One region of the Streptomyces sp. KL2 genome, then DNA from elsewhere that is predicted to be linked to it. Evidence: predicted binding sites of a transcription regulator. Region 1 holds the regulator's gene; each other region holds the start of a gene.

Region 1 (4,205 bases):
CGAGACCCGCAACCAGGCCGAGCAGCTGGTGTACACCACCGAGAAGTTCCTCAAGGACAACGAGGACAAGGTGCCCGGTGAGGTGAAGAGCGAGGTCGAGGCGTCGGTGGCCGACCTGAAGGAGAAGCTCAAGGGCGAGGACACCGCCGCCATCCGCGAGGCCTCCGAGAAGGTCGCGGCCACCAGCCAGAAGCTGGGCCAGGCCCTGTACGCCGACGCCCAGGGCCAGCAGGCCGCGGGCGGCGCCGGTGCCGGTGCCAAGGCCGGCGGCGCGGACGACGACGTGGTGGACGCCGAGATCGTCGACGACGACAAGCCCAAGGGTGATGCAGCGTGACGGAGGAGACCCCGGGTTTCGAGCAGGAGCCCGACGTCCCCGCCGAGCCGGGCGAGCCGGGCGAGCAGCCCGGTGACGCGGCGCAGACCTCCGGGACCGCCGAGGAGGCGGGCCCGGAGGCGGCCCCCGGGACGCCCGGGGCGTCCGGGGACGCCGAACGGGTGGCGGCGCTGACCGCCCAGCTCGACCAGACCCGTACCGCGCTGAACGAGCGCACCCAGGACCTGCAGCGGCTCCAGGCGGAGTTCTCCAACTACCGCCGCCGGGTCGAGCGGGACCGGGTGGCGGTCAAGGAGATCGCGATCGCCAACGTGCTCACCGAGCTGCTGCCGGTGCTCGACGACATCGGCCGCGCCCGGGACCACGGCGAACTGGTCGGCGGCTTCAAGTCGGTGGCCGAGTCGCTGGAGACGGTCGTGGCGAAGATGGGTCTGCAGCAGTTCGGCAAGGAGGGCGAGGCCTTCGACCCGACGGTGCACGAGGCCCTGATGCACTCGTACTCGCCCGACGTCACCGAGACGACGTGCGTGCAGATCCTGCAGCCCGGGTATCGCATCGGCGAGCGCACGATCCGCCCGGCGCGGGTCGGCGTCGCCGAGCCCCAGCCGGGCGCGCAGCCCGCCAAGGGCGAGGACCAGCAGGCGGAGACGGCAGCCGATGAGGAGAGCGGTGGCCCCGAACAGGGCTGACGCGGAGGAACACCGGAAGGAGGGACGCCGGGGATGAGCACCAAGGACTTCGTGGAGAAGGACTACTACAAGGTCCTCGGCGTCCCCAAGGACGCCACCGAGGCGGAGATCAAGAAGGCGTACCGGAAGCTCGCCCGCGAGTTCCACCCGGACGCCAACAAGGGCGACGCCCGGGCCGAGGAGCGCTTCAAGGAGGTCTCCGAGGCCCATGACGTCCTGGGCGATCCCAAGCGCCGCAAGGAGTACGACGAGGCCCGCGCGCTCTTCGGCGCCGGTGGTTTCCGCACCGGCCCGGGGGCGGGCGGCCCCGGCGGCTTCAACTTCGACCTGGGCGACCTCTTCGGGGGCGCCCAGGGCGGCAGCCCCGGGGCGGGCGGCTTCGGCGGCGGCCTCGGGGACGTCTTCGGCGGGCTGTTCGGCAGGGGCGGCGGCGCGGGCACGCGCACCCAGCCGCGCCGCGGCCAGGACATCGAGTCCGAGGTGACGCTCAGCTTCACCGAGGCGGTGGACGGGGCCACGGTCCCGCTGCGGATGTCCAGCTCGGCGGCGTGCAAGGCCTGCGCGGGCACCGGCGACAGGAACGGCACCCCCAGGGTCTGCCCGACCTGCGTCGGCACCGGCCAGGTCAGCAGGGGCGGCGGGGGCGGGTTCTCGCTCACCGACCCGTGCGTGGACTGCAGGGGCCGGGGGCTGATCGCCCAGGACCCGTGCGAGGTCTGCAAGGGCAGCGGCCGGGCCACCAGCTCGCGCACCATGCAGGTCCGCATCCCCGCAGGCGTCTCGGACGGGCAGCGCATCCGGCTGCGCGGCAAGGGCGCGCCGGGCGAGCGCGGCGGCCCGAACGGAGACCTGTACGTCGTGGTGCACGTCGAGCCGCACCCGGTGTTCGGCCGCAAGGGCGACAACCTGACCGTCACCGTGCCCGTCACCTTCACGGAGGCGGCGCTCGGCGGCGAGATCAAGGTGCCCACCCTGGGCGGCCCGCCGGTCACCCTGAGGCTGCCGGCCGGTACCCCGAGCGGCCGGACGATGCGCGCCCGGGGGAAAGGAGCGGTGCGCAAGGATGGCACCAGGGGCGATCTGCTGGTCACCATAGAGGTGACGGTCCCGAGGGAACTGAGCGACAAGGCAAGGGACCTGCTGGAGTCCTACCGTGACGCGACCGCGGGCGAGGATCCGCGGGCGGCGCTGTTCAAGGCCGCGAAGGGAGACTGACCGATATGGACGGCTACGGCCGCGGACGACAGAGCCAGGGGCGGGGGCGGGGCAACCCGTACGAGCTGACGGACGAGTCACCGGTCTACGTCATCTCCGTCGCGGCCCAGCTCTCCGGGCTCCACCCGCAGACGCTGCGGCAGTACGACCGGCTCGGTCTCGTCTCCCCCGACCGTACGGCAGGGCGGGGCCGCCGCTACTCGGCGCGGGACATCCAGCTCCTGCGCCAGGTGCAGCGGTTGTCGCAGGACGAGGGCATCAACCTCGCGGGCATCAAGCGCATCATCGAACTGGAGAACCAGGTCGCCGCCCTCCAGGCCAAGGTGGCCGAGCTCCAGCAGGCGGTGGAGGGCGCGGCGCTGGCCATGCGCCAGCGCGAGGCGCAGGTGCACGCCTCCTACCGGCGCGACCTGGTGCCCTACCAGGACGTGCAGCAGTCCAGCGCGCTGGTGGTCTGGCGGCCTCAGCGCTCCGCCGACTGACCCCCGCCCGGCATGATCTCGGGGGCACGGCCCCCCGCCGCTCCCACGGTCCGCTCCGGCCCGGCCGGCTTCCCGGCCGGGCCGCTGCCGTCCCGGCTCCGGTACGGCCCGGATTCCGGCTCGGGCTCGCGTCCGGTACGGCTCCGGCGTGGGGCCGTCCGGCGTACACATGCGTCCGTCCGGGTCCGCCCGGACGGACGCACCGCCCCACCCGGTCGGCGGTGTGCGGATGGCATGCGGACGTGGGAGGGGCGCAGCGTGAGGGCATGGACAGGATACGTGCCGTCATAGCCGCATTCGTCACCGTCGCGACCTCCGCCGCGCTGCTGGGGGCCGCTCCCCTGGGCGTCCCCGCGGTCGATCCGGTGTCCGGCGCCGCGGCCGCTCGCACGGAGGCCGGCGGGACCGGTACCCCCCGGGCGCCCTGGCCCGGCGGTACGGTGCGGACCGTCGGGAAGCTCGTCGGGACCTACCCGGACGGGCAGCTGCTCGCCTGCTCCGGCGCCGTCGTGGACGCCCCCAACGGAAGCGTCGTCGTCACCGCCGCGCACTGCGTCCACAACCCCGGCGAGCCCCGCTGGAAGCAGGCCTGGTTCGTCCCCGCCTACGACCGCCACGGCACCGCGAACGCCGCCCGGGTCGGCTGGCGGGTGACGTCGGTGCACCTGGAGTCCGCCTGGAAGCGGGGGAGGCTGCCGCAGGCCCTGCCGTACGACTACGCCTTCCTGAAGGTGGAGAAGAAGGGCGGGCGGACGCTCCAGGAGACGGTCGGCGCCAACCGCCTGGACTTCGAGCCCGTCGATCCGGCCGAGCGCACCGTGGCCCTGGGCTACCCGGCCACGGAGCCGTACGACGGCGAGACGCTCGCCCACTGCGCGGGCACGCCCGCCCTGCTTACCGAGCGGGACACCCAGCAGCCGAACGTGGGCGGACTGCTGCTGGAGTCCTGCGACCTGACGCAGGGCTCCAGCGGCGGGCCGTGGCTGCGGGACTACGACGCCGCGAGCCAGTCCGGCACGGTGGTGGCCGTGATGTCGGTCGGCGACGACCGGGGCCGGGTGCTGGGCCGCCCCTTCCCGGCCGAGGCGCGCCGGCTGCTCCAGGCGGCGGGCGGCGGCCCCCGCGGCTGAGCCGCGCCGAGCCGCACCGCACGGAACCGCACCGCACGGAACCGGAGCGCGCCGGATCCACCGGACCGGCCGTCCCATGAGCCGACGCCGTCCCGCCCGATGTGCGACCGGGCGGGGCGGCGTCGCGCCGTGCGCCGGGCGGGTGCGGGTGCGGGGACGGGGACGGGCGCGGGACAGTTGCGGGGGCGGTCAGAGGGACGGGACGGTGCCCATCGCCCGGTCCAGGGCGATCTCGATCAGCACCCGCTCCGGGTTGGGCGCGGGGGTGCGCCCGTATCGCTCGGCGTAACGGGCTACCGCGTCCGCGATCGCCTCGGCGTCGGTGCGCACCGACGCGACGCCCTCCAGGGTC
Region 2 (4,205 bases), 1.8 Mb from region 1:
CCTGGCCGACGGCCGGGTCCGGCCCGGACCGCGGCCGCCTCGAACGGGCGGCACTTCGATCCTCCGGCACGGGCTGCGGTAAGTCCAGCAAGCGCCGGAAGCCCTCGATCCCCCGTGCCGCGCACCCCGCGCCCGTTCGGGCGGGCCGGCGGGTTCCGGTCCGCCCGGCCACGGGCGCGGGCGGGGCGGGACTAGGCGGCCTTGCCCCTGTCGTCACGGTCCTCGTCGACGATCTCGGCGTCCACCACGTCGTCGTCCGCGCCGCCGGCCCTGGCACCCTCGGCACCGGCACCGGCACCGGCACCGGCATCGGCATCGGCATCGGCTCCGGTTCCGGCTCCGGCGCCGCCCGCGGCCTGCCGGCCCTGGGCGTCGGCGTACAGGGCCTGGCCCAGCTTCTGGCTGGTGGCCGCGACCTTCTCGGAGGCCTCGCGGATGGCGGCTGTGCTGTCGCCCTCGGCGGACTCGCCCTTGAGCTTCTCCTTCAGGTCGGCCACCGACGCCTCGACCTCGCTCCTCACCTCACCGGGCACCTTGTCCTCGTTGTCCTTGAGGAACTTCTCGGTGGTGTACACCAGCTGCTCGGCCTGGTTGCGGGTCTCGGCCGCCTCCCGGCGGCGGTGGTCCTCCTCCGCGTACTGCTCGGCCTCCCGCATCATCCGCTCGATGTCGTCCTTGGGCAGCGCCGAACCGCCGGTGACGGTCATCCGCTGCTCCTTGCCGGTGCCCAGGTCCTTGGCCGAGACGTGCATGATGCCGTTGGCGTCGATGTCGAAGGTGACCTCGATCTGCGGCACCCCGCGCGGCGCCGGCGGCAGCCCGGTCAGCTCGAACATGCCCAGCTTCTTGTTGTACGCGGCGATCTCCCGCTCGCCCTGGTACACCTGGATCTGCACGCTGGGCTGGTTGTCCTCGGCGGTGGTGAAGATCTCCGAGCGCTTGGTCGGGATCGTGGTGTTGCGCTCGATCAGCTTGGTCATGATGCCGCCCTTGGTCTCGATCCCCAGGGACAGCGGGGTGACGTCCAGCAGCAGGACGTCCTTGACCTCGCCCTTGAGCACACCGGCCTGCAGCGAGGCGCCGATGGCGACGACCTCGTCCGGGTTGACGCCCTTGTTCGCCTCCTTGCCGGTGAGGTCGCGGACCAGGTCCGTCACCGCGGGCATCCGCGTGGACCCACCGACGAGGACGACGTGGTCGATGTCGGAGACCTCGATCCCCGCGTCCTTCACGGCCTGGTGGAAGGGCCCCTTGCAGCGCTCCAGCAGGTCGGCGGTGAGCTGCTGGAACTGGACGCGGGTGAGCTTCTCGTCCAGGTGCAGCGGACCCGCGTCCGACGCGGTGACGTAGGGCAGGCTGATGGTCGTCTCCGTGGCGGAGGACAGCTCGATCTTCGCCTTCTCCGCCGCCTCGCGCAGCCGCTGGACGGCCATCTTGTCCTTGGACAGGTCCACGCCGTACGCGTTCTTGAACTGCTTGACCAGGTGGTCGACGACCCGCTGGTCCCAGTCGTCGCCGCCGAGCCGCGTGTCGCCGTTGGTGGCCTTCACCTCCACCACGCCCTCGCCGATCTCCAGCAGCGAGACGTCGAAGGTGCCGCCGCCGAGGTCGAAGACCAGGACCGTCTGATCCTCCTTCTCCAGACCGTAGGCCAGGGCCGCGGCCGTGGGCTCGTTGATGATCCGCAGGACGTTCAGGCCCGCGATCTCGCCGGCCTCCTTCGTCGCCGTGCGCTGGGCGTCGTTGAAGTAGGCGGGGACGGTGATCACCGCGTCGGTGACCTTCTCGCCCAGGTACGCCTCGGCGTCCCGCTTCAGCTTCTGCAGCACCCGCGCGGAGATCTCCTGGGCGGCGTACCGCTTGCCGTCCACGTCCCCCGTCGCGGGGAAGCGCCAGCCCTCCTCGCCCATGTGCCGCTTGACCGAGCGGACGGTGCGCTCCACGTTCGTCACCGCCTGCCGCTTGGCGACCTCGCCCACCAGCACCTCGCCGTTCCTGGCGAACGCCACCACCGAGGGCGTGGTCCTGGCGCCCTCGGCGTTGGCGACGACCGTGGGCTCGCCGGCCTCCAGCACGGACACCACGGAGTTGGTGGTGCCCAGATCGATGCCTACCGCTCGTGCCACCTCTGGTCCCTCCTCTCGCCACCGCCGCCCACTGGCGCGCGGATACGGGAACCGGGCATCTTCTGCCTACACTTCCTGCATAAAACTTGAGTCGACCCAAGTCAAGCGAAGCCCGGCGCGGCCGGTTCACCCGCTGCGGAAGCCGTGACGGCCGGAGGCCGTCGCGCAGGGCCTGGGCGACGGCCCCGAAGGTGCGCAGACCGCTCCAGGGCTCGACTCCCTCCCAGGTCCGCTTCCTCCGCGGCGCAGACGTCACCCGTGGTCACGGGCAGCCCTCCCGCTGCTGCGCTGTACGCACGGCCCCCTCCGCGGCCGAACCCGCCCAGGCTGACCGAAAGGGCCGCATGACTTCCACCCGGAGTGCGCCTACGGTCACCCTTCGTACACGTCCACCGGGGCACGGGCGGTCAGCGCAGCGGCTCGAAGGGGGCCTCGCCCTCCTGGCCGTAGTAGGCGTGCAGCAGCGAGATCCGGGCGACCCGGCGCCCCTCCGCCACCGCGTCCCGCGCCGCTTCCCGCCCGGTGAAGTCCCGCCGCTCCCGCTCGTGTTCGACGAACGGCTCGATGGCGGGCGGGGCGTACAGGAGCGGCAGGTCGGCGCCGTCCCGGACCAGTGTGACGACGAGACGGTCGCGAGTGCGCGCGTCGCGGTACCCGTACCGTTCGGCGGAGGAGGCGTGGTCGGGGTGGAACGGCTCCCGCGAGCCGGTCCACCGGTCCTCGCCGAGCGCCTCCGTCCACTTCTCGCCGACCTCGTCCGGGTCGCCGTCGAGGACGACGTACCGCTCCAGCCGCCACTGGCAGCTCAGCGGGCCGGGCGGCTCGCCCTCGAAGGCGGGGTGGCGCAGGCAGTGGTCCTTCGCCGCGGTGCCGAGCTGCCGTGACACGCCCGGCAGACCGTCGACGATCTCCTCCAGGCGGCGTTCGCCCTCCGGCCCGGCCTCGCGACTGGCCGCGTCGACCTCGCCGGCCCGTGACAGGACGTCCATCGGAGCGGCCAGCCACACATAGCCGTACCACCCCGCCGTGGCCAGGACCGCCAGTACGGCCGCCGCCGCTCCCGCGCCGGCGATCCTGCGCCGCGCCCGCGCTCCCGCCTTCCCCGTCACCTTCGAATCCCCGCATCCCTCGCCGCCGGGCGGTCGCGGGTCCGCCCGCGCCCTCGTTCACCGCACCACGCTAAGCCCCGGTCCGCTCAGCACCCGAGTCGGGAGAGTGGAGGGGCGGGCTCCGGGCCCGCCCCCTCCACTCAACTCCCCTGCGTCCAGGCGAGAGTGATCCGCATGCCGCCGAACCGCCAGCCCGCCGGGGTCCGCACGGCGGTGCCCGCCACCCGCAGGCCGCTCGTGCGGTGGGGCGGTTCACCGTCGCGGTGGAAGTAGACGATCTGGTTCGCGGTGGCTTCCGCGCGGTCGCCGTCCACGTGCACCAGTACGTCCCCGTGCACGTGCTGGGTGCGCTCCCCCTCGACCCGGCTCCGCCGCAGAAGGGCGGTCACCTCGTCCAGGCCGCGCAGCTCGCCGCGCGGCCCGCGCACCACGACGTCGTCGCTGTAGACGGTGTGGGCGTCGTCGTGGCGGTGTTCGTCCAGAAGGTTGGCCAGGCGGGCGAACAGGTCGGCGATCTCGATGCGGTCGGCGGTCCTGGTGGCATCGGACACGGCATCCCCCTTGCGGTAGACCCAATATTGGTGACACCAACACTAGGGCAGTGTGTTGGTTCGACCAACACCGTTTAGAGTGGCCGCCATGGACGAGCCCCCCGAACGCCTGACGACGAAGCCGAGCTGGCTGATCAGCCAACTGGCCGTGCACGCACGCCGGTTGGCATTCGAGGGATTCGCCGCCGCCGGGGCGCGCGGATACCACTACCGCATCCTGGCCGCCCTCCACGAGTTCGGGCCCGCGAGCCAGGCCGAACTCGGCCGCCGGTGCCGCGTCGACCGCAGCGACGTCGTGGCGGCCGTCGGCGAACTGGCCGGGCGGGGCTTCGTCGACCGGACACCGGACCCGGGCCACGGGCGGCGCAACAGGGTGACGCTCACCGAGGAGGGCCTGCGGCAACTGCGGCGCATGGACG
Region 3 (4,205 bases), 1.2 Mb from region 1:
AAGGTGTGGTTCTGCGCGGGGTCCAGCACCTCCAGCAGGGCGGCGGCCGGATCGCCGCGGAAGTCGCTGCCGACCTTGTCGATCTCGTCGAGCAGTACGACCGGGTTCATCGAGCCGGCCTCCTTGACGGCCCGTACGATCCGGCCCGGCATCGCGCCGACGTAGGTGCGGCGGTGGCCGCGGATCTCGGCCTCGTCGCGCACCCCGCCGAGTGCGACGCGGACGAACTTCCGCCCCATCGCCCGGGCCACGGACTCGCCCAGGGAGGTCTTGCCGACGCCGGGCGGTCCGACCAGGGCCAGCACCGCGCCGCCCCGGCGTCCCCCCACCACGCCCAGGCCCCGTTCGGCCCGGCGCTTGCGGACGGCCAGGTACTCGGTGATGCGCTCCTTGACGTCCTCCAGGCCGGCGTGGTCGGCGTCCAGGACGGCGCGGGCGCCGGCGATGTCGTAGGCGTCCTCGGTCCGCTCGTTCCACGGCATCTCCAGGACGGTGTCCAGCCAGGTGCGGATCCAGCCGCTCTCGGGGCTCTGCTCGGAGGCGCGCTCCAGGCGGTCGGCCTCCTTCAGGGCGGCCTCGCGGACCTTGGGCGGCAGGTCGGCGGCCTCCACCCGGGCGCGGTAGTCGTCGCCCTCGTCGCCCGCCTGTCCGCTCAGTTCGGCCAGCTCCCTGCGGACGGCCTCCAGCTGGCGGCGGAGCAGGAACTCGCGCTGCTGCCTGTCCACGCCCTCCTGGACGTCCTTGGCGATGGCCTCGGCGACGTCCTGCTCGGCGAGGTGGTCGCGCAGCCAGGTGACGGCCAGCCTCAGCCGCTCCACCGGGTCGGTGGTCTCCAGCAGCCTCACCCGCTGCTCGGACCCCAGGAACGGGCTGTAGCCGGAGTTGTCGGCGAGCTGCCCGGGGTCGTCGATCTGCTGGACGCGGTCCACGACCTGCCAGGCGCCGCGCCTGCGCAGCCAGCTGGTGGCCAGCGCCTTGTACTCCCTGACGAGCTCGGCGACGGCGCCGGGCAGCGGATCGGGGGTGCTCTCCTCGATCTCGGTGCCCTCCACCCACAGGGCCGCGCCCGGCCCGGTGGTGCCCGCGCCGATCCGCACCCGGCTCACGCCCCGGATCAGGGCGCCGGGGTCGCCGTCGGCGAGCCGGCCGACCTGCTCCACACGGCCGAGCACCCCGATGCCCGCGTAGGAGCCGTCGATGCGCGGCACGAGCAGGACCCGCGGCTTCTCCCCCTTGCCGCCGGTCCTGCCGTCCCCCGAGCCGTCGGGGCCGCCGGAGCCGGCCGCGCCGTCTCTCACGGCGGACTGGGCGGCCTCCACCGCGGCCCGCACCTCGGCGTCGGACAGGTCCAGCGGCACCACCATCCCGGGCAGCACCACCTCGTCGTCGAGCGGCAGCACGGGCAGGGTGAGCGTTGCGGGCGACAGAGCCATGATCTCTCCCTCGGCAGACAAGTTGAGCTGACAGGACTCAATGCCTTTTCAATGTCCGGGAGGCCCGCGGTGTTCCCCTCCGTGTGTTCGCTGCGAGCGATCACCTCGCTTCACGGCCCGCCCGGTGCGCTCCGTCCGCCGGCGGCAGGATGGGCGGCATGACGGCCGACAGGCAGCCCCCGTATCCCCCGTACGAGACGACGGCCGGCCACGGGACCGGCGCCCCCCTCGTCCTGGACCGCCGCGACGGCCCCCACGGCGAGGTCGTCCTGCGGCGGCACGGGAGGCTGCTCCAGATCATCGCCAACGGCTGCTTCCTGATGGACACCTCCGACGGCCGCTCCGAGCGCCTGCTGGTGCGGGCCGCGCTGGAGGAGCTGGACGCCGGCGGCGGCCGGCCCTCGCCGTCCGTGCTGATCGGCGGGCTGGGCGTCGGCTTCTCGCTGGCCCAGGCGGCGGCCGAGCCGCGCTGGGGGCGGATCACCGTGGTCGAGCGGGAGGAGGCGGTGATCGACTGGCACCGCGACGGCCCGCTCGGCGAGGTCTCCTCCGGGGCGCTGGCCGACCCCCGGGTGCGGATCGTCCGCGCCGACCTCCTGGCGTACCTGGCCGGCGGCGGGTCCGGGGGCCCGCCCGGCGGCGGGGAGCCGTACGACGCGCTGTGCCTGGACGTCGACAACGGTCCCGACTGGACGGTCACCGAGGACAACGGCTCGCTCTACGCCCCCGCCGGGCTCGCCGCCTGCGCCCGGCGGCTCACCCCGGGCGGGGTGCTGGCCGTGTGGTCCGCGCAGCCGTCCCGCGCCTTCGGCGAGGCCCTCCGGAATGCCGGGTTCACACGGGTGCGCACCGAAGAGGTGCCCGTCGCCCGAGGCGTCCCGGACGTGGTCCACCTCGCCACCCGACCGGCGTAGCGCACCGCACACGCGCCGTTTACGCTCTAGCGAGAAACCGAGCGGTAGGGCGAGACGTATGGACCACAGGAACACCACGCAGTCCCACGGCGGCACCGCCGCCGCGGCGGCCACCCCGGGCGCCCAGCGCCGGATCCTGGTCGTGGAGGACGACCCGACCATCACCGAGGCGGTCGCCGCCCGGCTGCGCGCCGAGGGCTTCCAGGTCCGCACCGCCGGGGACGGCCCGGCGGCGGTGGAGGCGGCCGAGGTGTGGCAGCCCGACCTGCTGGTGCTGGACGTGATGCTGCCGGGCTTCGACGGCCTGGAGGTCTGTCGCCGGGTGCAGGCGCAGCGGCCGGTGCCGGTACTGATGCTCACCGCCCGGGACGACGAGACCGACATGCTGGTCGGCCTGGGGGTCGGCGCGGACGACTACATGACCAAGCCCTTCTCCATGCGGGAGCTGGTCGCGCGCGCCCACGTCCTGCTGCGCCGGGTGGAGCGGGCCACGATCGCCGCCGCCTCCCCGCGCTCGGGCACGCTGCGGCTGGGCGAGCTGGAGATCGACAACGCCCAGCGCCGGGTGCGGGTCTCCGGCAGGGACGTCCATCTCACCCCGACCGAGTTCGACCTGCTGGTCTGCCTGGCCAACTCCCCCCGCGCGGTGCTCTCCCGCGAACAGCTCCTGGCCGAGGTGTGGGACTGGGCGGACGCCTCGGGCACGCGTACGGTCGACAGCCACATCAAGGCGCTGCGCCGGAAGATCGGCGCGGAGCGGATACGCACGGTCCACGGCGTCGGTTACGCGCTGGAGGCGCCCGCCCCGGCCTCCGACTGGACATGAGCGCGGCGGGCGCGGGCGGCCGCCTGCGTTCCCTGTGGAGCCGGTTCTGGGAGGGCGTGCGCCCCGTGGACCCGTTCCGCTCGGTGAAGGCCGCGCTGGGCGCGCTGGTGATCGTCACGGTGGCGATCACCACCCTGCTGACCATCGTCGCGGTCCACTCGGCCATCGAGCTGCGGGTGATCGCCCTGCTCGCGGCGATCGCCTCGCTGGTGGTCACCCAGTTCGTGGCACACGGGCTGGCCGCGCCGCTGGACGAGATGACGGACGCCGCGCGCTGGATGGCCCGCGGCGACTACAGCCGCCGCGTCCGCGTCGACCGCCGCGACGAGCTGGGCGAGCTGGCCGGGACCTTCAACCGCATGGCCGCCGATCTGGAGGCCGCCGACCGGCACCGCAAGGAGCTGGTGGCCAACGTCTCGCACGAGCTGCGCACCCCGATCGCGGCGCTGCGCGCGGTGCTGGAGAACGTGGTGGACGGGGTCTCCGAGGCCGATCCGGCGACGATGGACATCGCGCTGCGGCAGACCGAGCGCCTGGGCCGCCTGGTGGAGCACCTGCTGGACCTGTCCAGGCTCGACAACGGCGTGGTGCCGCTGCACTCCCGCCGCTTCGCGGTGTGGCCCTACCTGGCGGGCGTGCTCAAGGAGGCCAACATGACCAAGGGTCAGGGGCACTCCCGCACCGACGTCCACCTCCACCTGGACGTGACCCCCTCGGACATGGTCGCGTACGCCGACACCGAGCGGCTGCACCAGGTGGTCGCCAACCTGATCGACAACGCCGTCAAGCACAGCCCGCCCCACGGCCGGGTGACGGTGCGGGCACGGCCCGGCCGGGCGCCGCTGAGCCTGGAGCTGGAGGTGCTGGACGAGGGCCCGGGCATTCCGGAGGCGGACCGCGCCAGGGTCTTCGAGCGCTTCGGCCGCTCCGCCTCGGCCGAGGGCGGCGACGGCGGCACGGGGCTGGGGCTGGCCATCGCGCGCTGGGCGGTGGATCTGCACGGCGGGCGGATCGGGGTGGCCGAGTCCCCGC

What was found. The regulator HspR, encoded in region 1, represses chaperone genes until heat shock. The targets are predictions, from matches to a motif close to TTGAGNNNNNNNNNCTCAA.
Region 2: a site for HspR is predicted at 2,213-2,231, ahead of dnaK (molecular chaperone DnaK). Genes of this name have one in related genera too.
Region 3: a site for HspR is predicted at 1,456-1,474, ahead of lon (endopeptidase La). Genes of this name have one in related genera too.

What each region holds. Positions count from the first base shown of each region.
Region 1 is NZ_CP127170.1:3,033,669-3,037,873, forward strand. Features, by position in the region: gene dnaK (molecular chaperone DnaK) at 1-337, shown strand, start outside; gene grpE (nucleotide exchange factor GrpE) at 334-1,026, shown strand; gene dnaJ (molecular chaperone DnaJ) at 1,060-2,241, shown strand; gene QPK52_RS13735 (heat shock protein transcriptional repressor HspR) at 2,247-2,723, shown strand; gene QPK52_RS13740 (trypsin-like serine peptidase) at 2,990-3,853, shown strand; gene QPK52_RS13745 (pyridoxamine 5'-phosphate oxidase family protein) at 4,043-4,205, opposite strand, start outside.
Region 2 is NZ_CP127170.1:1,266,770-1,270,974, forward strand. Features, by position in the region: gene dnaK (molecular chaperone DnaK) at 192-2,126, opposite strand; gene QPK52_RS05775 (hypothetical protein) at 2,534-3,235, opposite strand; gene QPK52_RS05780 (nuclear transport factor 2 family protein) at 3,376-3,786, opposite strand; gene QPK52_RS05785 (MarR family winged helix-turn-helix transcriptional regulator) at 3,875-4,205, shown strand, end outside.
Region 3 is NZ_CP127170.1:1,819,272-1,823,476, forward strand. Features, by position in the region: gene lon (endopeptidase La) at 1-1,433, opposite strand, end outside; gene QPK52_RS08105 (spermidine synthase) at 1,592-2,347, shown strand; gene QPK52_RS08110 (response regulator transcription factor) at 2,406-3,173, shown strand; gene QPK52_RS08115 (ATP-binding protein) at 3,170-4,205, shown strand, end outside.